DNA from 2 places in the Paenibacillus hamazuiensis genome. Region 1 is predicted to be linked to the other one. Evidence: riboswitches for the same ligand, from Rfam matches in the RefSeq annotation. Region 1 holds a riboswitch; the other holds the start of a gene.
The links. Region 1 has a riboswitch for cyclic di-GMP ahead of MYS68_RS30230 (PilZ domain-containing protein). Riboswitches for the same ligand answer to the same signal wherever they lie in the genome.
Positions count from the first base shown of each region.

Region 2: it holds a riboswitch for cyclic di-GMP, as region 1 does, so the genes downstream of both, MYS68_RS23875 (chemotaxis protein CheX) here and MYS68_RS30230 (PilZ domain-containing protein) in region 1, are expected to answer to the same signal.

Region 1 covers NZ_JALRMO010000001.1:6,897,366-6,900,570, forward strand. The annotation lists tRNA gene MYS68_RS30215 (tRNA-Pro) at 70-143, opposite strand; tRNA gene MYS68_RS30220 (tRNA-Arg) at 173-249, opposite strand; gene tadA (tRNA adenosine(34) deaminase TadA) at 335-862, opposite strand; cyclic di-GMP riboswitch class I at 1,055-1,146, shown strand; gene MYS68_RS30230 (PilZ domain-containing protein) at 1,255-1,968, shown strand; gene ychF (redox-regulated ATPase YchF) at 2,121-3,205, shown strand, end outside.
Region 2 covers NZ_JALRMO010000001.1:5,500,805-5,504,009, reverse strand. The annotation lists gene MYS68_RS23885 (ATP-dependent DNA ligase) at 1-623, shown strand, start outside; gene MYS68_RS23880 (YqjF family protein) at 544-1,224, opposite strand; cyclic di-GMP riboswitch class I at 1,408-1,491, shown strand; gene MYS68_RS23875 (chemotaxis protein CheX) at 1,581-2,027, shown strand; gene MYS68_RS23870 (alpha/beta-type small acid-soluble spore protein) at 2,126-2,413, shown strand; gene MYS68_RS23865 (hypothetical protein) at 2,492-2,707, opposite strand; gene MYS68_RS23860 (polysaccharide deacetylase family protein) at 2,735-3,205, opposite strand, start outside.

The sequences.
Region 1 (3,205 bases):
AAAAATACAAATTTTATTAAAATAAAAAAATCGCGGTCATATGACCGCGATTGCTTGTCTTGAAAAGTATCGAGACGACAGGATTTGAACCTGCGACCTCTTGGTCCCGAACCAAGCGCTCTACCAAGCTGAGCCACGTCTCGAAGATTTGAAAAGCATATAGCGAGCTGCATGGCGCGCCCGATACGATTCGAACGTACGACCTGCAGTTTAGGAAACTGTCGCTCTATCCTGCTGAGCTACGGGCGCGCAGCGAAATTAATAATATCACATCATAAAGAGATTGTAAAGATCTTTTATGGGCGTTGGCACCATTTACATGCCGTCTGCGGAATCACGGGATGTTCTTCCCGCGAAGCCGGCGAAAAAATTGCGTCAGCATGGAGCTGCATTCTTCCTGCAAAATCCCGCTTATGACTTCCGTACGATGGTTGAACCTTTCCTCCTGCAGCAAATTCATAAGCGTTCCTGCGCAGCCGGCCTTCGGGTCCGGAGTTCCGTAAATCACTTGACTGATTCGGGATTGCACGATCGCGCCGGCACACATCGGGCAAGGCTCAAGCGTAACGTACAGCCTGCAATCCGTCAGCCGCCAGGCCTTAAGGTATTCGCTGGCTTCGCGAATCGCCAGCAGCTCTGCATGGGCAAGTGGGTCCGCGGCGGTTTCCCGCAAATTATGGCCGCGCCCGATGATTTGATCGTTCCAAACGATAACCGCGCCTATGGGCACCTCTTGTTTTTCTTCCGCCAAACGAGCTTCCTTTATAGCTTCCCTCATGTACATTTCATGTGTATGTATCTGCAAAACGGCACCTCTGGACGCATAGTGGATACGAAACGAACATGCATTCGTTGTTAACATGTTGTGGATAACCCTGTGGATAAACGGCGGATTATTCACATTTTATTGTAGGGGATTGTGGGTAGAATCTCAAGCAACGAAACTGTATCCGGTCATTATGAAAACAATGTAAATTGTTTGAAAACCTATTGAAAACGGATTTTTTTCTCGATATACTGAGTCTATATTCATAGGAACAATTACCTATATAGATACCGATAATAGCAAACTTGCCGAAAGGCAAGGACGCAAAGTCAAAGGGTCTAAGGTTCCAATTGAGGAGCGATGACAGCCTGGCTGCCGGGTTAACGTGTGCTGTATGCTCGTACTGTACATGAGGCGGTGCAAAGCTGTCTTCGGCGATTCCGGAGGCGGCTTTTTTCCTATATCGATAAGGAAGGGTGGTTTTGGTAATGAGGTCGATGCCTGCGTTCAGAAAAAAAGCCCAATTTGAGTTTGCCCCGGAAAAATATCAAAGTCCGGCTGGAATTTTGCTGAACAGCCGAACGGTGGTAGAGAAAAACGATTATGTGTCCACAGGAGTATTGTCGTACGCCGAAGGCGATATTCTTGAAGTTGAACTGAACAACTATAACGTATTCGAGCTTGGGGACAGCGTCAAATTAACCGTTTATTCGCCGGGCGGAATTTACATGTTCGGTTCGACCGTCGTTGCCAAAGACCATGGAGCCTTAATGTTCATCAATCCGCCGAGCAATCAGAAACGTTTTGCCGAAAAAAGGGACCATCCCCGCGTTCCGGTATCGCAGGAAGGCCGCATCCGCTCGCTGATTTCTCCCGAGCCGTCCGCTGGCGGTCTACATGAAGACATTATGCTGAATATTGAGAATATCAGTGTAAGCGGTCTTGGATTTACGGTGGGGCACGAGGTGCAATTGGACCCGCAGATGCGAATTGAAATCGAGATGGACCTCGGAATGCCGATTCCGTGCATTGCCGAAATTATCCGCAAGGAACCGTCTCAGGGCGGTGTTTATTATGGCGCCAAATACGTCGAATTAAGCGGGGACAAAGCGAATTCGCTCAGGGCATTTGTGCTGAAAAAGCAGGTGGAGACGCATTTCAGCAAGAAAAAGGAAGCTCAGGCCAAACGTATGTTCAAGTAACTTATTTGCAAGCTCCGCATACCGTTGATTCGGGTGGCGGGGCTTTTTTAACGCACCTGGAAAGGAAATGGATAGATTTATTGTGAAAAGAGAAGAGCAAATGTATAATAGTTGTGTTTGACGTTATTGAAACTTGAGGAGTTGTTAAATATATGGGGCTTTCATGTGGTATTGTCGGACTTCCCAACGTGGGCAAATCGACGTTGTTTAATGCGATTACGCAGGCGGGGGCGGAGTCGGCCAACTATCCTTTCTGTACGATAGATCCGAACGTAGGCGTCGTTGAGGTGCCGGACGAGCGGCTGCAAAAGCTGGCCGACATCGTCACGCCGAACCGCATCGTGCCGACGGCGTTCGAGTTTGTAGATATTGCCGGGCTCGTGAAGGGCGCAAGCAAGGGCGAGGGGCTTGGCAACAAATTTCTCGCGCACATCCGCGAGGTGGACGCCATCGTGCATGTGGTGCGGTGCTTCCAGGATGAGAATATCACGCACGTCTCCGGCAAGGTCGATCCGATCAGCGATATCGAGACGATCAATCTGGAGCTGATTTTGGCGGATATCGAATCCGTTGAAAAGCGTATTGAGCGTTCGCGGAAAAATATGAAGGGCGGCGACAAAAAATACGCTCAGGAAGTGGAATGTCTGGACCGTATCAAAGAGGCGCTCTATAACGACAAGCCGGCGCGCAGCGTCGAGTTGGACGACGAAGAGAAGCTGCTCCTCCGCGATCTGCATCTGATCACGATGAAGCCGGTGCTGTATGCGGCGAACGTCAGCGAAGCGGAAGTGGCGAATGCGGACGGTAATCCGTATGTGCAGAAGGTGCGCGAATACGCGGCGCAGGAAGGCGCCGAGGTCGTTCCGATCAGCGCCAAGGTGGAGGCGGAAATCGCCGAGCTGGAAGGCGAAGACAAGGAGATGTTCCTGGAGGAGCTCGGCATTCAGGAATCCGGCCTCAACCGGCTCATCCGCGCGGCATACAAGCTGCTCGGATTGTACACGTATTTTACGGCCGGAGTACAGGAAGTGCGCGCTTGGACGATCCGCAAAGGCATGAAAGCTCCTCAGGCGGCAGGCGTCATCCATACCGATTTCGAACGCGGCTTTATCCGTGCGGAAGTGGTCGGCTACGAGGATCTGGTCGGAAGCGGTTCGATGAACGCGGCCAAAGAAAAAGGTTTGCTCCGTCTGGAAGGCAAGGAATACGTCGTGCAGGACGGAGATGTCATGCACTT
Region 2 (3,205 bases), 1.4 Mb from region 1:
GTGCCGAAAATCCGTTTGACGCAAGAGATTATATATTCGAGCCGAAAGTGGAAGGACTCCGCGTGATATTAACCCGAACGGAGATAGAGACCAGATTGTTATCGCATAAAAAATATGAAGTCACTCGATTGTTCCCGGAACTTCACTGCGTCCCCGTTGAAGGGAATGTCATCCTGGATGGGGTCGTGTGCCGTATAGACCCGGAAAGCGGCTTTTATGACGGTGCTCCAGTTGCGGAAAGAATGCGCTTTAGCAAAAGAAAGCAGATAGAGGCGGCAGTCCGCAACTGTCCTGTGATCTTTACCGTTTTCGATGTTCTTTCCTATAAAGACAGGGATTTACGAAAGCTGCCGCTTATGAAAAGAAAATCGATTTTGGAGTCGATTTTAACGGAAAATGAATTTTTTCAAAAAATATCTTATATCGAGAACGAAAGAGATCTGGTTTATAGCGCTATGTTTAACCGCGAACCGGAAGGCTTGATCGCTAAAAGAAAAGACAGCAGGTATGTAGGAAGAAGGTCCCACGATTGGGTGCATTTGATCAGCCCGGAGACAAAGGCCAAATCCATACTTCCAGTCGTTTTGAAAAATGAAGATGAGGTTTTTGACCCGACGGCTTGATCGATTGAGCTGTCATCATGGTATTCAGTCCGATATCGGCTTCTGCCTGCTGCAGCGGCCACGGCAGGTGAAGTATATCCCCCCGCACAACTTCCCTCTTACGATTTGTCGTATACAGACAGTATCGCTCGGTAAGCCAATATTCCCATGATCCCTGCGAGGCATAAAAAACGGGAGAAACAGGTTTATATCGTCCTTCGAATGCAACCGGAGTTTCGGTTGTATTTTTTCTGCGGCTTCGGTAACGGATGATTCCGTCCTCATTTGTGCATTCCATTTCTGCATAGAAATACGGAAGATGAAAAAACGTTTTGGCAGTCTGCACTGCCAGCCGGTTGGCCGCGTCGAGGCTGAAAAAATAAACACCCGGTTTACCGTTTACGGTAACGTAGGTTCTTACGTTGATTTCGGGAAAACGATCGGTAAACGGGATAGGAGGCAGGCCTCGCAGCCGTATACCGCTCATCCTGAAAGGCACGACGCCGATCCAGGCGAAGCCGTCGAACGTATCGAGCGTCATTCCGGAAGGAATCATTTCACGGATTTCCTGAGGGCGGACCGGCCAGTGTGCAAACAGAAGGTCGTGCCAAATTTGCTTCATGATCCAGGACGATTCAGGGACGGGCCACGGACGGTGGGCTTGAGAAACGGGCAGCTTCAATGTAAGGACAACTCCTTAAGACTTATTTTTATCGATTCCATGAAATTTTGTCCAATTTGTTAGTGCCTAATTTCGACTGATATGGTAAAATAGTAGTACAACTCACGACTCACAGGCAAGTCAAATCCGAAACGGCAAACCTATTGAAAAATAGGGACGCAAAGCTTCAGGCCTAAAGGAGAATCCAATGGCGGCTGAGTTACCGAAATTTGTGTTTTCTATTCCTGAGAGTGTATTCAGAAATAGCGACCACCCGTTTCGGGTGGTTTTTTTTGCATAAAACGGAGGGATTTCTGATGCAAGCGGCTTATATTAATCCTTTTCTCGCTTCGTCGGTGATGGTTATCGAGCAGCTTATCAACGTAAAGCCGACTGTCGGCGAATTGAAGATTTTGGATGTCTCCATGGGGGGCGATCACATCTGGCTGAAAATAGGTTTAATCGGACAGATGAAGGGAGACATAATTTTTGGCTTCCCGGAGCAGGTTGCGCTGAAGATCGTGTCCGGAATGATGGGCGGCTTTCAAGTGACGCAGTTCGACGAGCTCAGTCAAAGCGCCATAGGCGAGCTGGGCAATATGATCAGCGGAAATGCCAGCACGATGCTCTACAATGAAGGCATCGAGATTGACATTACGCCTCCTAACCTGATTCAAGGTGAGATGACCGGAGTGAAAAAAGCATTTTCGATTCCTCTCAATTTGCCGGATATCGGCGGATTTCATATTTACGTCATGGCCTAGTACATAGATCGTTCGGTTGAGGTTAACCTATGGAATAAGCACGGCTGAGGGATGAACTTCATCTGTGCTTATAAGCTGGTTATAGGAGGTTAACCGTAATGGCTCGAAGAAGGAGCAATCGACGACTCGTCGTACCCGGCGCGGAGCATGGTGTTGACCAGTTCAAAGCACAAGTGATGAAACAGAAAGGTTATCAGACTTCGCCGGACCGGCCCGATCAGGTCAAATATGAGGTGGCACGAACGCTTGGCATACCGCTGGAGCCGGGGAATAACGGAAACCTGACCACAGAGCAGGCGGGAAAAATCGGCGGTCAGATCGGCGGTACGATGGTACGGGAAATGATTAAGATGGCCCAGCAGCATTTGGCCGGACCAAGACGTTAATGGAAAAGGAGCTCAGGGCCGCACATCTGCGGCATTGGCTCCTTTTTGCTTGCTTTGCTTACTCGTGGAGGCTGCGGCTTACTTCTCCTCTTCCTTTTCCTCCTGGTCTTCCTGATCGCTTTGATCGGCATTGATAATGACCGTGTATTGCATATTATCATGTTTAATGACTTGGGCCACTTCGATATAAGGAGTTCCGAGCTCCTGTTCGGCATCTTCGACCAGCTGCTGCAGCTTCTGGCTCAGGCTGGCGTTCCAATCCAAGGTGACGTCCACAAAATATTGTTGAATCATGGTTGTAAGTATACTCCTTTCGCGAAATCACTTCTGTTTCGATTCATGCAGCAGCTCGGGCAGCGTGACAAGCTCCAGACCTTTGGCCCGCAGCTGCTCGATGATGCCGGGCAGCGCCTGCACGGTTCCGGATAAATCCTGGCCGTCGCCTCCGCCCGAATGCTGAAGGATGATAGCTCCGGCCCGGGCATCCTTCATGACGTTATAGGTGACTTGCTGTGCATTCAATTGCCGCCAATCCTGAGAGTCAACATTCCAGTTGACGACAAGCATACGCTCAGCCGCCGCCCATTTCAGCTGGCTTTCGCTGATTTCTCCATAAGGGGGGCGCAAAAATCGCGGACTGTATCCTGTCAACCTTTTAATAATCGCGTCGGTTTTACGGATTTGCGATTTATATTTTTCATCGGGCAGCTTGGGGAGCAGCGCATGATCATAAGAATGATTGCCGATCACATGCCCTTCCCGAACCATTCGTTTCACCAGCTGAGGATGTTT